2 regions of the Actinomadura graeca genome follow, and region 2 is predicted to be linked to the other one. Evidence: predicted binding sites of a transcription regulator. Region 2 holds the regulator's gene; the other holds the start of a gene.
What was found. Region 2 encodes HrcA, which represses chaperone genes, less so after heat shock. Its sites were predicted from a motif close to TTGGCACTCTCNNNNNGAGAGTGCCAA; they were not measured.
Positions count from the first base shown of each region.

Region 1 (4,091 bases), 1.1 Mb from region 2:
CGGGACGACCGCTTTGAGCACTGGTGCAATGTCGGCCATGAGAAGACCCTAGTCATCCGTGAGGACCACAGCGTGCACGACATAGCGACGAAGACCCGCCTCCGCGCGGAGCTCCTGGAGAAGCGTGCGATGATGCTCCCCGGCGCGCGCTCCGAGGCCGGGCGGGCGATCCGGGACGCGCTGCTGTCCGTTCCCGAGGTCGAGATGGCGGGGACGATCGCGGCGTATGTGTCGATCGGCGCCGAGCCGGACACCCGCGGCCTGCTGTTCGCGCTCTGGAAGCGCGGCGCGTACGTCCTGCTGCCAAAGCTCCTGCCAGACGGCGACCTTGACTGGGCCTCCTACGAGGGTCCCGACTCCCTGGCGCCGGGCCCGCGCGGCTGCCTGGAGCCGACCGAGCCGCCGCGCGGGCCCGGTGCCGTGGCCAGCGCCGATGTCGTCCTGGCTCCGGCGGTCGCCATCGACCGCACGGGGATGCGCCTGGGTCGCGGAGGCGGCTCGTACGACCGCGCGCTGGCGCGGGTGGGCCCGGCGATCTTGACGGTGGGGCTGGTGTACGACGGCGAGCTTGTGCCGGAACTGCCCGCGGAGTCCCACGATCAGCGTGTTCGCAGCGCCGTGACCCCTTCCGGAGGTCTGCTCAGGTTCACCTGATCAGTGCGACCGGTCCATCCGCACCCTGCCTGACCTGCGGACGTGGCCGCTTTGGGCCATTCTGCGCCCTCGCCGCTCACGCGGCTTCCGGTCCATGCGGATGCGAATCTGCGGCGGACGGAGGCAGACGGAGGCACACGGAGGCGGACGGAGGCGGACGAGGCGGATCTGCGGCGGACGGAACGGCACACAAGGCCGCCCGGTGGCGGCCGAAGCTTGTCGCCTGGGCGCGACGACATCGCCGGGGCCGTACGGGGCGCGAGGTGCAGAACGTTGTGAACGGGGTAAACCCGCAGGTCAAGCGATGCCGGACAGCGCCCGCGACATCCTGTCCCTCAACCACAAGTGTGCGATTTCTCCATGAATGTGTAGGATTCCTAAACGATCAACTTTGACGACCCCGGAAGGGCGGGATGTGCACCTAGACATCTGGCTACTCCTCGGGGCCACGCTCGTACTCAGCGCCATCGTCGCGGTCAGGCTGTCGCACCAGGCGGGCCTGCCCACCCTGCTGGCGTACATGGGCCTCGGCCTTCTCATCGGCGAGTCCGGCCCCCTCCACATCGACTTCGACAACGCCGAGCTGGCCGAGACGCTCGGCCTCGCCGCCCTCGTCCTCATCCTGGCCGAGGGAGGCATCACCACCAGCTGGCGGCACGTGCGGCCCTCGGTGCCCGCCGCGCTCAGCGTGTCCACCCTCGGCACCCTGATCAGCATCGTGGTGGTGGCGGCCGCCGCCATGTGGCTGATCGACCTGGACTGGCGGCCCGCGTTCCTGCTGGCCGCGGTGCTCGCCCCGACCGACGCGGCCGCCGTGTTCTCGGTGCTGCGCCGCCTCCCGCTGCCGTCCCGGCTGACCGGGCTGCTGGAGGCGGAGTCCGGCTTCAACGACGCCCCCGTCGTGATCATCGTGATCACGCTCAGCTCGCACGCGGCCGCCCCGAACCTCGCCGAGCTGTTCGGCGTCATGGTGTACGAGCTGATCGCCGGCGGCCTGATCGGCATCGCCATCGGCTGGCTGGGCGCGCAGGCGCTGCGCCGCATGGCACTGCCCGCGTCCGGCCTCTACCCCATCGCCGTCTTGTCGCTGTCCGTCGGCTCCTACGGCGCGGCCACGCTGCTGCACGCCAGCGGATTCCTCGCCGTATACGTCAGCGCGCTCGTCCTGGGCAACGCGCGTCTACCCCACAGACCCGCCACACGTGGTTTCGCAGAGGGGATCGGTTGGCTCGCCCAGATCGGGCTGTTCGTGATGCTCGGGCTCCTGGCGTCGCCCAGCGAACTGCCCGGGCAGATCGTCCCCGCACTGGTGATCGGGTTCATCCTGCTGCTGGTCGCCCGCCCGGTGTCGGTGGTGCTGTCGACGATCGGTTTCAGGCTGACGTGGGGCGAGAAGCTGTTCGCGTCCTGGGCGGGCCTGCGCGGCGCCGTCCCGATCGTCCTCGCCACCATCCCCATGGTGAAGGAGGTCCCCGACGCCGGACGGCTGTTCTCCATCGTCTTCACGATCGTCGTGGTGTTCACGCTCTTGCAGGGCCCCACGCTGCCCCTTGTGGCGCGCTGGTGCCGTCTGGAAAGCGACGAGCAGGCACGCGAACTGGACGTGGAAGCGGCGCCCCTGGAGGAACTCCACGCGGACCTGCTGGAAGTGCGGATCCCGTCCGATTCGCAGCTGAGCGGTGTGGAGATCTTCGAACTGCGGCTGCCTCCGGGCGCGTCCGTCACCCTGGTCGTGCGGAACGGGTCGAGCTTCGTCCCGGAACCCACCACGCCTCTGCAATCGGGTGACACCCTCCTGGTCGTGACCACCGATGCGGTACGGGAGACGACCGAACGCCGCCTGCGTGCGGTCAGCCGACGCGGCAAGCTGGCGGGCTGGTTCGGCGAAAGCGGAATCTGACCAACGGCACTTGTCCTGGCTCTTGCCCTTGCACTTGCCCTGGCGCTTGTCCGGTACCGGCACCTGACCAGCCGACCCGGCCAGCAGGCTTGGCCCGGGCCCCGCCCGCGTGGAGCGACTCCAGGCGCGGGGCCCGGGAACAGGGCGAGGACGATTCCCGTTCCACGCATGGGTACCATTAGCAGTCGTTCAGAGTGAGTGCCAGTCCGGACACCACCGGGCTGAGTCAGCGAGGAGGAACCGTGCCGACGTATCAGTACGTTTGCACCGAGTGCGGCGAGCCTCTTGAGGTCGTGCAGAAGTTCAGCGACGCCGCGCTGACCGAATGCCCGGCTTGCAGCGGCAAGCTGCGCAAGGTCTTCTCCGCCGCGGGGATCATCTTCAAGGGCTCCGGCTTCTACCGGACGGACAGCCGCGGCTCCAGCAAGACCTCGACCGCGGGCGCCTCGTCCAACGGGTCCTCCTCGAACGGCGATTCGGGCGGCTCGAACGGATCGGCCGAGTCGAGCGGGTCCGGCGACTCGGCCAAGGCCGGCACCTCGTCGTCCTCGTCGGGCGACTCCTCGTCCTCCGGCTCGTCGACGTCGTCGTCGTCTTCGTCCTCGTCGTCCGAGAAGGTCGCCTGACCCTCTGGGACGCGCGCACGCTCCCCCCGCACCTGCCCCGAGGGCGCCGAGCCGGGAGCGCGCTCTACCGCGCCCAGGCGGCGCCACACTGCCGTCCGGTGCACGGCACAGAGGCGGCCCGAGGCGAACCAGAGGCGGGCCGAGGCGTACTAGATCGCGTTCGGAAGCCTCAGCCCACGTCAGACGTCTGAGCCTTCAAGTAGGGCTTCAGCGGACACCCAGCACCCACAGCCGAGGGCCCTGGTCAGACCAGCTCTGACCAGGGCTCTCGTCACATACCGCATCGCAGACCCCGACCAAGCCGATCGACGGGCACTCCACTGAAGGGACGAGGGCTCCGGCAGTCGTCTCCGACGTGCTGCGCATGCGTTTCGGCGCCGCCTACATCTTGAGGGGTAGCCCCTCGATCGTTTCTGCCTCGTGCGAGGTAGCGCATCTCCCAACTCACGCCCGACGCGCGCCCGGCCGTCCGCGACGACGATTGTTGCGATGGCGAACACATCGGGACGACTCATCCGACGGCCACCGAAACGGCCGCACGGCCCCCGGCCAGGGCCCGCTTGACAAGACTCCATAATAGAGAGACTCTTTGAGCGAGAAGCTCACTCCCCTGAGGAGCGAGGAGTCAACGCGATAGTACTTGACTTCTCTCTCCTAACGAGACACTCTCCTACTGAACACGACATATCGCGATCTGCCCGGGATGTCCCGGTACAGGAGAAGGAACCATGAGCGCACCCAGCCCAGCTCCCCCCAGAACGGCGTCCCATCGCCTTGCCGGATTGATCGCCGGACGGCGCACCAAGTGGGCCGTGCTGGCCCTGTGGATCGTCCTGCTGGCCGCCCTCGGGCCCCTGGCCGGCAAGCTCGGCGACGTCGAGAAGAACGACGCGGCGGCATGGCTCCCGGGC
Region 1 is NZ_CP059572.1:6,266,568-6,270,658, reverse strand. It holds gene galU (UTP--glucose-1-phosphate uridylyltransferase GalU) at 1-39, opposite strand, end outside; gene AGRA3207_RS27770 (5-formyltetrahydrofolate cyclo-ligase) at 73-654, shown strand; gene AGRA3207_RS27765 (potassium/proton antiporter) at 1,070-2,554, shown strand; gene AGRA3207_RS27760 (FmdB family zinc ribbon protein) at 2,797-3,180, shown strand; gene AGRA3207_RS27755 (MMPL family transporter) at 3,963-4,091, shown strand, end outside.
Region 1: AGRA3207_RS27760 (FmdB family zinc ribbon protein) is a predicted target of HrcA. The motif match lies at 2,733-2,759, and genes of this name have one in related genera.

Region 2 (4,091 bases):
GTTCTCCTGGCCCTGTGGATTGCCCTGTGGATTGCCCTGCGGGTTGCCCTGAGGATCCGGCTGCCCGTGCGTCATCGCGGTGCTCCTTCCCGGCGCCGCCACCGGGCGGGCCGGCGTCAGGGTGCGGGGGCGGTCACGAAGTCGATGAGCTCCTCGACGCGTCCTAGAAGGGCGGGTTCGAGGTCGGTGTAGGTGTTCACGGAGCGGAGAATCCGCTTCCAGCCCGCACGCACGTCCTCCCTCCAACCGAGCTCGGCGAGGACCCCCTCCTTCCAGGGTACGCCGCGCGGGATCCGGGGCCAGGCGCGGATTCCGACGGCCGACGGCTTCACCGCCTCCCAGATGTCGATGAAGGGGTGGCCGGTGACGAGCACATGCGGGGACGTGACCCGCGCGGCGATCCGGCTCTCCTTGGAACCCTCCACGAGGTGGTCGACGAGGACGCCGAGCCGCCGCCCCTCGTCCGGGCCGAACTCCTCGACGATGGCGGGCAGGTCGTCCACGCCCTCCAGATACTCCACGACGACGCCCTCGACGCGCAGGTCGTGGCCCCAGATCTTCTCCACCAGCTCGGCGTCGTGGATGCCTTCCACGTAGATGCGGCTCTCCTTGGCGACCCGGGCGCGCAGCCCCTGGACCGCGATCGAACCGGACGCCGACCGGGCCGGTCCTCTCCCGCTTGTGCCCTTACCGCTTGCGCCCTCGGCAGTGGCACCCTTGGCAGGGCCGCCGTCGGCGGCGTCCCCCGCGGTGCCCGCCGCGGCGCCGCCCCCCGGCATGGCGTCCGGCCGGACCAGCGTGACCGGCTTCCCGTCGATCAGGAACCCGGCCTTCGTGAGGGGGAACACCCGCCTCTTGCCGAACCGGTCCTCCAGGGTGACGCCGAACTTGTCGCAGCCGACCACGGCGCCGCAGAAGCCGCTGTCGGGATCCTCCGCCACAAGGCCGGGTTCGGCCGCGATCTCGGGTATCCGGCCCTTGCGGGGCCGCCGCCAATCGCCGGACAGCACGTCGTTTCCGTACTTCTTGCTCCGCACAGCTCCGCACATTAACCGTAAGGATAAGATCGCGCAGCCGTCCGGAAGCGCGCCCCCGGCGCTTCCCGCCGGTCGACCCGTCAGCGCGCCGGGACGGTGTGCGGGCCGCGGGCACTCCAGAACCGCGCCCGCTGGCCGTACACTTGGCACTCGGGAGTACGGAGTGCCAGCGGCGGCGGCCGGTGGCCCGGACCTATGGGGGCCCGTGGCAGGGGATGAAGGAGGTGACCACGTGCTGGACGACCGGAAACTCGCGGTCCTGCGCGCCATAGTCGAGGACTACGTCTCCACCAATGAGCCGGTGGGTTCCAAGGCCCTGGCCGACCGTCACAACCTCGGTGTGTCCCCGGCCACCATCCGCAACGACATGGCCGTGCTGGAGGAGCAGGGGTACATCGCCCAGCCGCACACCAGCGCGGGCCGCGTGCCCACCGACAAGGGCTACCGCCTGTTCGTCGACCGGCTGTCCACGATCAAGCCGCTGTCGGTCGCCGAGCGCCGCGCGATCGAGACGTTCCTGTCCGGCGCCTACGACCTCGACGACGTCGTCGGCCGGACGGTCCGCCTGCTGGCGCAGCTCACCCGTCAGGTCGCGGTGGTGCAGTACCCGTCGCTGACCCGCTCGTCGGTGCGGCACGTGGAGCTGGTCCCGGTCGCCGAGGGCCGGCTGCTGCTCGTGCTGATCACCAACACGGGGCGGGTGGAGCAGCGGGTCATCGAGACCGTCGGCGTGGTGTCCGAGGAATCGATCGGCCACCTGCGGGCGTTGCTGAACACGTGCCTGGACGGGCTCGGCCTCGGCGACGTGCCGACCGCCGTCGCGGACCTGCCCGACAAGGTCGGCGCCGACGACCGGCCGGTCGCCGCGGCCGTCCTGTCGGTGCTGCTGGAGACGCTCGTCGACAAGCATGAGGAGAAGATCGTCTTCGCGGGCGCGGCGAACCTCGCGGCCGTGGACTTCTCGCAGAGCCTGCGGGACGTGCTGGTCGCGCTGGAGGAGCAGGTGGTCCTCATGAGGCTGCTCGGCGAGACCGGCGATTCCTCTACTCTTACGGTGCGGATCGGCACCGAGAACCCCGACGAGGGGCTCCGGTCGACCTCGGTCGTCGCCGCCGACTACGGCGTGGGCGACCTCACACTGGCCCGGCTGGGAGTGCTCGGGCCGACACGCATGGATTACCCCGGCACGATGGGAGCGGTACGGGCAGTGGCACGCTACGTGGGACAGATCCTGGCGGGGTCGTAAGTGGCCAACGACTACTACGCGACCCTGGGCGTCCGCCGGGACGCCAGCGCCGACGAGGTCAAGAAGGCCTACCGCCGGCTCGCGCGCGAGCTCCACCCGGACGTCAACCCCGATCCGGAGACCCAGGAGAAGTTCAAGGAGATCACCCAGGCGTACGAGGTGCTCTCCGACCCGAAGAAGCGCGAGATGTACGACCTCGGCGCGGACCCGTTCGCGGCAGGCGGGGCCGGTGGGGGCGCCGGAGGGTTCGGCGGCGCCGGGTTCCCGTTCAGCGACATCATGGACGCCTTCTTCGGCACCGCCGCCTCGCGGGGTCCCCGCTCCCGCGCCAGGCGCGGCCGCAACGCCACGCTGCGGGTCGAGCTCGACCTGTCCGAGACGGCGTTCGGCACGACCCGCGAGCTGTCCATCGACACGGCGGTCGCCTGCACGAGCTGCGAGGGCTCGGGCTGCGCGCCCGGCACCCACCCCGAGACGTGCGAGACGTGCCACGGGCGCGGCGAGGTGCAGCAGGTGCAGCGCTCGTTCCTCGGCCAGGTGATGACGGCCCGCCCGTGCCCGGCGTGCGGCGGCTTCGGCTCGGTGATCCGCAACCCGTGCGCCGAGTGCTCCGGTGACGGCCGGGTCCGCACCCGCCGCACCGTCAAGGTCAAGATCCCGGCGGGCGTCGAGAACGGCATCCACATCCAGCTCGCCGGCGAGGGCGAGGTCGGGCCGGGCGGCGGCCCGCCCGGCGACCTGTTCCTGGAGATCGTGGAGAAGCCGCACCCGATCTACGAGCGGGAGGGCGACGACCTGCACTGCACGGTCGAGATCCCGATGACGGCCGCCGCGCTCGGCACGAACGTCACCATCGAGACCCTGGACGCCGCCGAGGGCGTCGACATCAAGCCGGGCACGCAGTCCGGCCAGGTCATCACCCTCTACGGGCGGGGCGTCCGGCACCTCAACGAGAGCGGCCGCGGCGACCTGATGATCCACGTGAACGTGGAGACCCCCGGCAAGCTGGACGAGGAGCAGGAGGAGCTGCTGCGGCGGCTGGCCAAGCTCCGCGGCGAGGAGCGCCCGCCCGGCAAGTTCGCGCCGGGGCAGCGGAGCGTCTTCTCACGGCTCCGCGACGTCTTCAACCAGCACCCCGGCTAGGGATGCGCCCGACCGAGTCCAGCCGCCCGACGGAGTCCAGCCGCCCGGCCGAGTCCAGCCGCCCGGCCGTGACCCGCCTGCTGACCGCGTCCCGCCTGACCGCGACCCGCCCGGCGGGCCCCGTCGCCCGCCGTCCTGACGGTCACGCCGCCCGCCGTGCGGTGTGTTCCTGCCGCCGCGAGGGCCCGTGAGCCCGCCGGTGTTCCTCGCCTCGACCGAGGCGCTGGAGGGCGAGCGGGTGCTGCTGGACGGCCCGGAGGGACGGCACGCCGCCACCGTCCGGCGGCTGCGTGCGGGCGAGCGCGTCGACCTGACCGACGGCGCGGGCCTGCTGGCCGAGTGCGTCGTCACCACGGTCGACCGCGCCTCCCTGACGCTCGACGTGCTGGCCCGGCACCGGGAGCCGCCTCCCCGGCCGCGGCTCGTCGTCGTGCAGGCCCTTCCGAAGGGCGACCGGGGCGAGCTGGCCGTGGAGACCATGACCGAGGTCGGCGTCGACGAGATCGTCCCGTGGTCGGCGGCCCGCTGCGTCACCCAGTGGCGCCCGGAGCGGCGTGAGAAGGCGCTCGGCCGCTGGCGCGCCACCGCCCGCGAGGCGGGGAAGCAGGCCCGCCGGAGCCGCCTGCCGCACGTCGCGGACCTGGCGTCCACGGCGAGGGTCGCCG
Region 2 is NZ_CP059572.1:7,348,267-7,352,357, forward strand. It holds gene AGRA3207_RS32680 (DUF3097 domain-containing protein) at 117-1,037, opposite strand; gene hrcA (heat-inducible transcriptional repressor HrcA) at 1,270-2,283, shown strand; gene dnaJ (molecular chaperone DnaJ) at 2,284-3,426, shown strand; gene AGRA3207_RS32695 (16S rRNA (uracil(1498)-N(3))-methyltransferase) at 3,614-4,091, shown strand, end outside.